Regions from separate parts of the Pectobacterium sp. 1950-15 genome, predicted to be linked through region 1. Evidence: predicted binding sites of a transcription regulator. Region 1 holds the regulator's gene; each other region holds the start of a gene.
The links. Region 1 encodes CRP, which controls carbon source genes, mostly activating them, when cyclic AMP is high. Its sites were predicted from a motif close to ATGTGANNNNNNTCACAT; they were not measured.

Region 2: the regulator CRP is predicted to act here: its motif matches at 1,660-1,677, upstream of udp (uridine phosphorylase).
Region 3: the regulator CRP is predicted to act here: its motif matches at 2,442-2,459, upstream of msrB (peptide-methionine (R)-S-oxide reductase MsrB).

Annotation. Positions count from the first base shown of each region.
Region 1 is NZ_JBBBQR010000008.1:214,012-218,226, reverse strand. It holds gene WCT94_RS11560 (phosphoribulokinase) at 1-245, shown strand, start outside; gene WCT94_RS11555 (OsmC family protein) at 359-766, opposite strand; gene crp (cAMP-activated global transcriptional regulator CRP) at 1,140-1,772, shown strand; gene argD (bifunctional acetylornithine/succinyldiaminopimelate transaminase) at 1,963-3,189, opposite strand; gene WCT94_RS11540 (aminodeoxychorismate synthase component II) at 3,309-3,884, opposite strand.
Region 2 is NZ_JBBBQR010000009.1:34,282-38,496, reverse strand. It holds gene WCT94_RS11800 (dienelactone hydrolase family protein) at 1-183, opposite strand, end outside; gene WCT94_RS11795 (helix-turn-helix transcriptional regulator) at 230-907, opposite strand; gene WCT94_RS11790 (hypothetical protein) at 995-1,591, shown strand; gene udp (uridine phosphorylase) at 1,846-2,616, shown strand; gene WCT94_RS11780 (tyrosine-protein phosphatase) at 2,766-3,548, shown strand; gene ppc (phosphoenolpyruvate carboxylase) at 3,632-4,215, opposite strand, start outside.
Region 3 is NZ_JBBBQR010000012.1:112,646-116,860, forward strand. It holds gene ansA (asparaginase) at 1-756, shown strand, start outside; gene pncA (bifunctional nicotinamidase/pyrazinamidase) at 775-1,422, shown strand; gene WCT94_RS14605 (YeaC family protein) at 1,478-1,756, opposite strand; gene msrB (peptide-methionine (R)-S-oxide reductase MsrB) at 1,906-2,325, opposite strand; gene gapA (glyceraldehyde-3-phosphate dehydrogenase) at 2,669-3,664, shown strand; gene WCT94_RS14620 (D-hexose-6-phosphate mutarotase) at 3,772-4,215, shown strand, end outside.

The DNA of each region.
Region 1 (4,215 bases):
CTACCGTGGACACCTCCAACCCGTTCGCCGCTAAATCGATTCCCTCGCTGGACGAAAGCTTCGTCGTGATTCACTTTCAGGGGTTGGATAACATTGATTATCCCTATCTGCTCGCCATGTTGCAGGGCTCATTTATCTCCCACATCAACACGTTGGTCGTTCCCGGCGGGAAAATGGGGCTGGCGATGGAGCTCATCATGGCACCGCTGGTGCAGCGGTTAATGGAAGGGAAAACCATCGAATAAGCATCGAGAGACACGGGGCGACCACAGGGATGAGGCCTCCCTACGGGGACCTCCCCCTGTGTTTCCCCTAATAACAGGCTTAAGTGAACAGAACTAGTGCCCAGAGAGAGGGATTATTCCAACACTCTAATTTCGTGGCTGTGCGTTACCTCAACGGCTTTGCCCAGCATCAGTGCCACAGAGCAGTATTTTTCCGCAGACAGAGTGACCGCGCGCTCGACGGCTTTGTCGGTCAGCCCTTTCCCCGTAACGATAAAATGCAGATTAATATGGGTAAATAAACGCGGCGCTTCAGACCGGCGCTCTGACGTCAATTTCACTTCACAATCCGCCACATCGTTACGACCTTTTTGCAGAATCGACACCACATCAATCGCGCTGCATCCCCCCACTGACATCAACACCATTTCCATCGGACTGGGCGCTTTATCGCCGGAATTGCCGTCCATCAAGATCTGGTGCCCTGATGCGGATTCGCCCAAAAACGTTAAGCCTTCAACCCATTTTACCCGTGCCTGCATGGTGCCTCTCCACTAAAAATTTTTTGAAAATTTATACCGTTACTGTACAAAAACCAGCGTTAATCAGAGCTTTGTCATGCTGAAGCGAGACAACACAAGACACGTCCTTAAAGCTGTGTTAAAACGAAAATAGAATAGACCTTTTCTGGACAAAGCCAGAAACGAAGAAGATGATGACGTAGCCAGATATACCCAGCCACGTTTACGTTGCAGCAAGGCAGCAACCGGAAAATCAAGGGTACAGTGGTTCCAGTATATTCCCTGACGTCATTCTGCCTAGACTGAATTTTATTTTTTAGCAGTTAAACACGCCGTACAGGGAACTCTGACCCCTGTAATTTGCGCAGTGAATTACAACAGAGGATGATAGCGAATGGTTCTCGGCAAACCGCAGACAGACCCAACTCTCGAATGGTTCCTTTCCCATTGTCATATCCACAAGTATCCATCGAAGAGCACGCTTATTCACCAAGGTGAAAAAGCAGAAACGCTTTACTACATCGTGAAAGGCTCTGTCGCAGTGCTAATCAAAGATGAAGAAGGCAAGGAAATGATTCTTTCCTACCTCAATCAGGGCGATTTCATCGGCGAGCTCGGCCTGTTTGAAGAAGGTCAGGAACGCAGCGCTTGGGTGCGGGCAAAAACCGCCTGTGAAGTGGCTGAAATCTCCTATAAAAAATTCCGCCAGCTCATCCAGGTTAACCCTGATATTCTCATGCGCCTGTCTGCACAAATGGCAAGCAGACTCCAGGTTACCTCAGAGAAAGTCGGCAACCTCGCCTTCCTTGATGTAACCGGCCGTATTGCCCAAACCCTACTCAACCTGGCCAAACAACCTGATGCCATGACGCATCCAGATGGCATGCAAATAAAAATTACCCGTCAGGAAATTGGGCAAATCGTTGGCTGCTCGCGTGAAACCGTGGGCCGCATTCTGAAAATGTTAGAAGACCAGAACCTGATCTCTGCGCACGGTAAAACGATTGTCGTTTACGGCACTCGCTAAATCCCTGTCGCTGTACCCTACCAATAAAAAAGCGTGAAGCCTCGGCCTCACGCTTTTTTTTATGGCGAGCGTCCTGCTCGCCACCCTACGGGCCGTCGCAAGCGACGTTGAAAAACGTTCCCTACGTTTTTTTATGGCGAGCTTCCTGCCCGCCACCTTACAGCCATCGCAGCAACGTTGAGAGAATAACTCAGTTCGCTGCGTTAACCACCTGTGCGACGGCTTTGGCGAACTTCGCCATCCCCTGCACAATATCGTCTTCATCAATGATCAAAGACGGCACAAAGCGGATGACGTTCGGCCCTGCCATCAGCACCATCAGACCCTGCGCTGTTGCAGCAGCCAGAAACTCGCCCGCGCGGCCATGCCACTGCGGCTTCAGCTCTGCCCCCAGCAGTAGCCCCATACCGCGAACCTGCTCGAATACAGCGTACTGCTGGTTAATTTTCTCAAGCTCACTAACAAAACGATCGTGCCGATCTGCCACGCCTGACAGCACTTCCGGCGTGTTAATGATATCCAGCGCGGCTTCGGCCACCGCACAGGCCAGCGGGTTGCCGCCATAAGTGGTGCCGTGTACCCCAACCGTCATCACAGAGGCGATTTCTTCCGTCGTCAGCATCGCGCTAATCGGGAATCCACCGCCCAACGCTTTAGCGGTGGTGAGAATATCCGGCGTAATACCGTAGTGCATGTAGCTGAATAATTTACCGGTACGCCCCATCCCACTCTGCACTTCATCAAATACCAGCAGCGCCTTGTGCTGATCGCACAGATCGCGAACGCCTTGCAAGAACTCAGGCGTAGCAGGCGTAATACCGCCCTCGCCCTGAATCGGCTCCAGTACGACTGCGCAGGTGTGATCGTCCATCACTGCTTTGACCGCAGCCAGATCGTTGAAAGGAACATGGACAATATCCGCAGGCTTAGGTCCGAAACCATCGGCATATTTAGGCTGTCCGCCAACCGAGACGGTGAACAGCGTCCGACCATGAAACGCATTGTAGAAGGCGATAATCTTGGTTTTATACGGGCTATGGCGTTTAACCGCATAGTGACGCGCCAGTTTAAATGCGGCTTCGTTAGCCTCAGCACCGGAGTTAACAAAGAACACACGATCGGCAAAAGTGGCATCAATCAATTTGCTGGCGAGGCGTAGTGCAGGTTCGTTGGTGAAAATATTGCTGGTGTGCCACAGTTTTTCACCCTGCTGCTGCAATGCATTAACCAGTGCAGGATGGCAGTGGCCCAGTGCCGTAACCGCAATGCCACCGGAGAAATCGATATACTCACGGCCGTCCTGATCCCAGACGCGACTCCCTTTACCTTTCACTGGTACAAATTTCGCGGGTGCATAAACCGGCAAAATCACTTTATCGTGAGTATCCCGTGTCACTGCTTTCTGCTCTGCTGCCATTTGCTGCCTCACTCTGCTATCCATCACGTTAGAATGAAAATATAGTCAATAAATATGCATAAAAAATCAATTACAGGCAATATTAAATCGGCTACTAGAGAGAATAACTTTCTATATAGCTAAATTTTAAGGAAATTATCCAAAAGCTGATGCCCTTGCTGGCTAAGAATACTCTCTGGGTGAAACTGCACGCCTTCAAGCGGCAGTGAGCGATGACGGATCCCCATAATCTCATCTCGCTTGCCTTCATGTTCGCTCCAGGCTGTAACCTCAAAGCAATCGGGTAGCGAAGCTGCATCAATGATAAGTGAATGATAGCGAGTCACCGTCAAGGGCTGAGCGAGCCCCGCAAAAACCCCTGTATTGCTGTGCGCAATCGCAGAGGTTTTCCCATGCATAACCTGCCGTGCCCGCACCACACGCGCGCCGAACGTCTGCCCCATCGCCTGATGGCCAAGACACACGCCCAGAATAGGCAATTTATCGGCAAAGTAACGAATTGCAGTCAGTGAAATGCCCGCCTCATCCGGCGTGCAAGGACCCGGTGAAATCACCAATCGCTCAGGCGCAAGCTGTTCAATCTCACGCAGCGTCAGTTCATCATTACGCTTCACCACGACCTGTGCGCCAAGCTCACAAAAGTATTGGTAAAGGTTGTAGGTAAAGGAATCGTAGTTATCGATAATCAGTAGCATATTTATTGCACAGTTAGTCAGGAAAGCCGTACTAACATACATGAAATTCGTGCCAGGCACCCAGACCTTGTCGCCAGCAAAGATAAAAGGCGCGCTATCCCTACGCAATAAATTAGCACGATAATAATTATACCGATCATAAATGATTTATTTCTGTAATAAGCATCTTTATTAATAGGTAATATTTATTATTCATTCCTATAGAAAACGATTTCTTTGAAATCATTTTTAACAAAAAAAATAATAACCAAAAATTCCTTATGAATTAATTAAGTTTTTTTCTACGGGCATAAAAAAACCACGATGTTATTTTTATAATCGATATTTATTT
Region 2 (4,215 bases), on a different contig from region 1:
CTTGTCATGGTTCGCCGGTCTGGCGATATACGCGGGTAGCTGCTCACCCTGAGAAGAAATGGTGGTCTCACTGGCAATGATACCGACAGAATCCGTGGTAATGATGGAGGAGGTCTGCGGTTCCACCGCCGGGGACAGCCCCTGAGGAAGATGTTTGAAGGTCGTCTGTTCATCAGTCTTCATTACGCGCTCTCCTGTTATCGATGAATCGTAGCTGGCAGTATTGTGCCTACAGCGTGTTGAGATAGTCTTCGAAGCGTTTTCCTTTCTCTGGCCTGAAGTATAGGCCGGTCTCCGCCAATGAAGTGATGTTATCTACCCTTAGATTACGAAAGTCTGAACGAGTTTCACACCATATCGTGAGCAACCATACGGCATCAAACAGGGTTAAACCAAGGGGACGGGCGACTCTATCACTCTCTCTTCCTTGCAGATCAACATAGGTAATATGCAGTTGGAGCCTGTTACGAATGGCCAGACGAAGAAAAGCCAGATGGTTGATGGCCCTCTCATTTTCCTCGGTATGCCGAGAAACCGCTCTGAGAGGAAGCGACTTATAGGTATCTGCTTTTTTGGCACCAATCGCCGCGCTGATTTTTGCTGAAACCCGGCTGGCCGCTGCGGAAAGCATGTTATCGCCTCGGGCACTTATCAGCCGCATTCCCAGCATAATGGCGTCCAGTTCATCAGGGTCAAAATTCAGCGGGGGCAGGAAGTAGTCTTTTTCAAGTAGGTAACCGAGTCCCGATTCACCGCGAATAGGGGCGCCGATGGTTTGTAGTGCCGCCATGTCCCTGTAGATCGTTCTGACCGATACATTCAACGCTTGAGCTAATATTTCCGCTGATACCGGGTGTACGCGGCCGCGAAGATGGTCAAGTAAAGAGAGTAGCCGAATCGTTTTCATGAGAAGAGATTACACCACCCTGACAAGTTCTGTCAGGGTGGTGTAATACGATTCAGACTTCATATCATCCTGATAACGGAGTTCATCATGGCTACCCCATGTTACGAAATAGTCACTTACACGGTAAAAACCCAGCAAGGGGCCGATGCAGCGCGCGCATCGGCACAACGTCTGTTAAAGCATTTCCCTGGGTTTATCGACTGGATCGCATTTTCAGGCATCGATATTTCCACCGAGCGTGTCGATCTTGTGGTGTGGAATAGTCTTGACGCAGCACAGGCTGCGGCAAAAGCGGTTGAAAGCCAACCGGAATTTTCCTGTTTCAGATCTTCGGTCAGTGCGTTGCACAGCATGGGGCACTACACCGTCCACATGGCGGACGCACCGTCGGTAACAAGCAGAGGCGGTATCGAAATAGGGCGATTTCGTCTCAAGCAGGGGGTTCAGGAGAGTGACATGCGCCAGGCCTATAATCAGATGGTAGAACGTCACCTTTCACTTCAGCCGGGCTGGAAAAGCCAGCATTTAGTCAGTTTGGATAATGGCGTCTTTATTGATCTTGCCTTTGCCGACAGTCAACCGTGTGCAGAAGCGATTTGTGCATCGTGGCAGGGGCAAGCGGTATGTAATGCCTTCTTGGAAATGATTGAACCGGAAAGTATCGAGTTTGGTTCGTTGTGGTAACCGGTAAGGCTAAAGAATCTACACTAGAAGACAATTAATCGGCAAAAGCGAATTTCTCACCTGATAAATTGTGATTCACATCACATATTTTATGTATGTTGATGTTTGTTTCTTTTTTATCGGTGATTCTCGTCACTTAAAAAAATGTAGTGATGCGCTAGAGTCTTTTTATTGAACGGACGCCTACAGGCTGCGTTTATGGGACGTCCAGCGCGATTTCTCTGAATACCCAATTGATTGCCCGGGAGGCAGTTATGTCTACATCTGATGTGTTCCATCTTGGTCTGGTCAAGAACGATTTACAGGGCGCGACGCTGGCGATCGTGCCCGGCGATCCTGAGCGTGTCGAAAAAATTGCTCGCCTGATGGATAACCCGGTACATCTGGCATCACACCGTGAATTTACGTCCTGGCGTGCGGAACTGGACGGCAAGGCGGTTATTGTTTGCTCGACCGGTATTGGCGGCCCATCAACGTCCATCGCGGTAGAAGAGTTGGCACAGCTCGGCATTCGTACTTTCCTGCGCGTTGGTACAACAGGGGCGATTCAGTCTGGTATCAATGTGGGTGATGTGTTGGTGACCACCGCCGCTGTCCGTCTTGACGGTGCAAGCCTGCACTTCGCGCCGATGGAATTCCCGGCCGTGGCTGATTTCGGCTGTACCACTGCGCTGGTGGACGCGGCGAAGGCGTCGGGGGCGGCGTTGCACGTGGGCATCACGGCGTCTTCCGATACGTTCTACCCGGGTCAGGAGCGCTATGACACTTTCTCTGGACGCGTTGTGCGTCGCTTCCGCGGCTCGATGGAAGAGTGGCAGAGCATGGGCGTGCTGAACTACGAAATGGAATCTGCCACGCTACTGACCATGTGCGCCAGTCAGGGGTTAAAAGCGGGCATGATTGCGGGCGTAATCGTGAACCGTACCCAGCAGGAAATCCCGGATGCGGCGACCATGAAGCTGGCTGAAACCACCGTGATCAAGGTGTTGCTGGATGCCACACGCCGTTTGTTAGCGGCTGAATAAGCACAAAAGTTGATGTTATTTTGGGCTGGTCATCGCAGAGACCAGCCTTTATCCTAATCACTTGTTCTGGTTTATTGGGTTAACCTGCGACGCGCTCTGCGTGTGTAATACGGTTGCCTTGCTCGCCTTTCAACCTCGCAAGGAGATGTATGACCGAACCAACGTTGCTTCATCCCTCTTTATTACCGCTGGACGGCGGAATCAACTTCCGTGATTTAGGCGGTAACCGTGCTGCTGATGGGCGGCTTATCCGACACGGTAAACTTTTTCGCTCCGGCTCGCTGGATCTGCTGAGTCAGGCTGACTGCGAACACCTTGCTGGCGTGCCGATTTCTCACGTGGTGGATTATCGGGATGCTGATGAAATTGCGCAGAAGCCCGATGTATTGTGGACGGGGGCTAATTATCACGCTTACCCAGCCAACCCATTGCGCCACGAAGTGACGGCCAATCTGGACTCGCTGGGCTCTGATGTGCTGGCGGCGTTTGATTCCCGGGCGTTTATGTTGGAGCTTTATCGCCGTTTGCCTTTCAATAATTCAGCTTATAAACAGCTGGTGTCGCTGCTATTACGGCCAGATGAGGGCGGGTTGGTACAGCACTGCGCCGTGGGTAAAGATCGCACGGGTATCGGTTCGGCATTGGTGATGTTTGCGCTGGGTGCGGATGAACAGACGGTAATGGAAGATTACCTGCTTACGGAAACAACGCTGACGCCATTTCGCCAGCAACTGTTGACGCATTTGTCGGCAACGCTGAATGAGAAAGCGCTGGGACAGTTCTCTTATGTGCTGTCGGTGCAGGAAGAGTTCATCGTGACGGCGTTGCAGGCTATCTACGAACGACACGGTTCGATCGATAGCTGGCTTGAGGTGGAATACGGGCTGGATAATCGTGCGCGGAACTATTTGCAGGATAAATATCTGGCGTAAGGTTTTGTTTTAGGCCGGTCAACTGACCGGCCTTTGTTTTGTTGTGTATAGTTTTGCTGTGTGTAGCTTTGCTGTTTGGGTGATTAACCCGTATTACGCATACCCGCTGCAACACCGGCGATGGTGACCATCAGCGCCAGTTCCAGATCGGCATCCGGTTTTTCCTGCTGACGTGAACGGTGCAGCAACTCGGCCTGCAACACGTTCAGGGGATCGGTGTAGACGTTACGCAAGGCGATCGACTCGGCGATCCACGGCAGATCCGCCATCAGGTGATCGTCGTTAGAGATCGCCAGCACGATGTTGATATCGGCGGCCAACTGATCGCGCAGCTGTTGCCCTAACGGCCACAGCTTCTCTTCGACCAGACGCTGATCGTAATACTCTGCCAGCCACAGGTCGGCTTTGGCGAATACCATCTCCAGCATACCGATACGCGTTGAGAAGAACGGCCAGTCGCGGCACATCTCTTCCAGCTGTTCCTGTTTACCGTCATCCACCACTTTCTGCAACGCGGCACCCGCGCCGAGCCAGGCTGGCAGCATCAGACGGTTCTGCGTCCAGGCGAAAATCCATGGGATAGCACGCAGGCTTTCTACGCCGCCGTTCGGACGACGTTTGGCCGGACGTGAACCCAGCGGCAGTTTGCCCAGTTCCAGCTCCGGCG
Region 3 (4,215 bases), on a different contig from region 1:
CATGGTACTGACACGATGGCGTTCACCGCCTCTGCGCTCTCGTTTATGCTGGAAAATCTTGCCAAACCGGTTATCGTGACAGGGTCACAGATTCCGTTGGCGGAGTTGCGCTCGGACGGCCAGACCAACCTGCTGAACGCGCTGTATGTTGCGGCTAATCATCCGATTAATGAAGTTGCCCTCTTCTTCAATAATAAACTGCTACGCGGCAATCGCACCACCAAGGCCCATGCGGATGGTTTTGATGCTTTCGCCTCCCCAAATTATCCGCCACTGCTGGAAGCGGGTATCCATATTCGTCGGCTGGCCCCCACCGTGGAATGCAGCAACTGCCCGCCGCTAAAAGTGCACCACATAACGCCGCAGCCTATCGGGGTGATTACGATTTATCCCGGCATTTCTGCCGATGTCATCAGTAATTTTCTCCGCCAGCCGGTGAAAGCGCTCATCCTACGTTCCTACGGCGTTGGCAACGCGCCGCAAAGCCCCGGCTTACTGCACGAATTACGTGAAGCCTCCGCGCGCGGCATTGTGGTCGTCAACCTGACGCAGTGTATTTCCGGGCGTGTGAACATGGGTGGCTATGCGACAGGTAATGCGTTGGCACATGCAGGCGTTATCAGTGGCTTTGACATGACCGTTGAAGCCGCATTGACCAAACTGCATTACTTATTGAGCCAGCAAGAGTTAAGCGCCGATGACATTCGCCATTTGATGCAGCAGAACCTGCATGGGGAATTGAGCGATAAAGATTGAGTTAATCACGGAGTCGTAATGAAAAAAGCATTGCTATTAGTTGATTTACAAAATGATTTTTGTCCCGGCGGGGCATTGGCCGTTCATGAAGGCGATCGCGTTGTTGCGGTTGCAAACCGTGCAATTGAGGCCTGTGTGGCCGCTGGCGTTACCGTAATCGCCAGCCAGGATTGGCACCCCGATAATCACGGTAGCTTTGCCGTTAATGCGAATACCAAGGTCGGAGAAATCGGTGAGTTAAACGGATGGCCGCAGATCTGGTGGCCCGTTCACTGCGTGCAGGGAACCACCGGCGCTGATTTTCATCCAGCACTTAATCAGTCGGCCATTCAATGGATCGTACAAAAAGGGACTCAGCCAGAGATCGATAGCTATAGCGCTTTTTTCGATAACGGACATCGGCTTAAAACTGAATTGGATGCGTGGCTACACGCCAACCACATCACCCATTTGACCATTTTGGGACTGGCAACAGATTATTGCGTTAAGTTCAGCGTGTTGGATGCCATTGCGCTGGGTTATCACACCGAAGTCTTGGTGGACGGCTGTCGCGGGGTTAACCTTTTGCCCGACGACAGCGACTCTGCATTGCGGGAAATGGTGCAGCGTGGGGCGATACTGACGGATATGACGCAGTTTCTTGCCACGCTGTCTTCAGCGCACTAACTATCTTCACTGTCGCCCAGCATCACGGCAGCCAATAAGGCTGCCTGCTTACACGTTAGGCATCGGGCTTCAGCGTAACGATCGCGTCAGCGATGTTAAACTCACGCTTCAGCTCCTGCTTGCTCTTCATCACGATTTCACCATCAGTGCCAATCGTCATGTGTTCAGCCTGTTCGTTATGGCGAGCCTGCCACATCATCACCATTTGCAGGCAGTTTTCTTTCTGTTCAGCCGTCAACGCGACACCGTCTGGCCATTTGCCCAGCTCTACCGCCGTGACTAACCGCTGGTAAATTTCTGGCGTCATGGCGTCGATCAGATCATTGAGTTCCATATCCGGTTTCTGCTCCGAAAAAGGTCAGAGTTATTCTTACTGAGTTCTGTTATTGACAGGGAGACCTGTACTAGCAAGAGCACTTAGTAGCTGAATCGTTTAAAGCTATACAGTATCAGCCTGCCACTGCCCTATTCATCACACACAGATTACCCGTCAACGCGCTCGCCATCAACGTCATCAATGAAGCTCAGCGAGGCAGAATTTACACAGTAGCGTTCGCCCGTGGTTTTCGGGCCATCAGGGAAAACGTGGCCCAGATGCGCATCACACTGCCCACAGCGGATCTCGATACGGCGCATATTGTGTGAATCATCTTCCAGATAGCGGATCGCTTCTGAGGAGACAGGCTGATCGAAGCTCGGCCAGCCACAGCCGGAGTCATATTTGCTGTCGGAGTAAAACAGCGGGGCCTGGCAGCACAGGCAGTGATAAACGCCGGTGCGCTTGTTATGCAGCAGTTTGCCTGAAAATGCAGGCTCCGTACCGCGTTGCTGGGTGACATAGCGCTGCATCTCTGTCAGTTCAGTATTATCGGACGGGGTACGCGAAGCAGAGTCGTTAGTCATGGAAGTCTCACAGCGGGTGTTATCAATTCAATTAATCATTGATTATAACAAAAAATTAACAACCTAACAGGCCGTTCTGGCCTAATATTAGGAATGTTATTAGCATGAACATTTAATTGTGATGAATGTCACATATTGAGATAACACAGGCTTTATATGATGCATTCCGCCCTCATATCAGTCTTAGATGTTACTTAGTTACAGGCTCAGGCGGTTTTCGCACAAAGATTGGTCATAGGTTTGACTTACAGCAACTATTGACACGATTCCGCTTGACGCTCAGCAAGGTTTTTGTAATTTTACAACCAACCTTTTATTCACAAACCCATAGCTGGTGGAATATATGACTATCAAAGTAGGTATCAACGGTTTTGGCCGTATCGGCCGTATTGTTTTCCGCGCTGCGCAAGAACGTTCTGACATCGAGATCGTTGCAATCAACGACCTGTTGGACGCTGATTACATGGCGTATATGCTGAAGTACGACTCAACTCATGGTCGTTTCAACGGCACCGTTGAAGTTAAAGATGGCCACCTGGTTGTTAACGGCAAAACCATTCGTGTTACCGCAGAGCGCGATCCTGCAAACCTGAAGTGGAACGAAGTTAACGTTGATGTCGTTGCTGAAGCAACTGGCCTGTTCCTGACTGACGAAACTGCACGTAAGCACATCGCTGCTGGCGCGAAGAAAGTCGTTCTGACTGGTCCATCTAAAGATGACACCCCGATGTTCGTTATGGGCGTAAACCACAAAACTTACGCAGGTCAGGAAATCGTTTCTAACGCCTCTTGCACCACCAACTGCCTGGCTCCGCTGGCAAAAGTTATCAACGACAACTTCGGTATCGTTGAAGCACTGATGACCACCGTTCACGCAACCACTGCAACGCAGAAAACCGTTGATGGCCCGTCTCACAAAGACTGGCGCGGCGGCCGCGGCGCAGCACAGAACATCATCCCATCTTCTACCGGTGCTGCTAAAGCAGTAGGTAAAGTGATTCCTGAGCTGAACGGCAAACTGACTGGTATGGCGTTCCGCGTTCCTACTCCGAACGTTTCTGTTGTTGACCTGACTGCACGTCTGGAAAAACCAGCTTCTTACAAAGAAATCTGCGCAGCAATCAAAGCCGCTTCTGAAGGCGAGCTGAAAGGCGTTCTGGGCTACACCGAAGACGAAGTGGTTTCTACCGATTTCAACGGTGAAAAACTGACTTCCGTATTCGATGCTAAAGCTGGTATCGCTCTGAGCGACAACTTTGTGAAACTGGTTTCCTGGTACGATAACGAAACAGGTTACTCAAACAAAGTTCTGGATCTGATCGCTCACATCTCTAAATAAGCTTCAGCGATGATTCGGTGAAAAAAGGGCGACGTGATGTCGCCCTTTTTTATTGTTTATTGCAGATTTCTTTTTACCACGAAAAACAATCAAAAAAAGGCACTATCATGCATAACACAATGTTCTCACTCCCCGTCACAAAACAAATTAGCGCCACTCTCAGCCAGCGTCAGTTGGACCAACTCCCCATCGTCGTCGTTGACCATCCTGAAGTGCGGGCGGCAGTAGCGTTACAAGGGGCGCACTTACTCAGTTGGCAACCGACCAATGAAGAGCCGGTACTCTGGCTAAGCGACAATACGCCGTTTACTCATCACGTGGCGATTCGCGGCGGTGTACCGATCTGTTTCCCTTGGTTTGGTCCTTTCGCCGATCCTAACCATGGTTTCGCCCGTCTGCTGCCGTGGGAATTTACCGCCCACAGCGAAGATGAGCACGGTGTGCAGCTCACGTTCACGCTGCAAGACAATGAAGAAACACGGAAGAGCTGGCCGCATGCGTTTACGCTCATCGCCCGCTTCAAGCTGGGCAAAGAATGTGGCATTGAATTG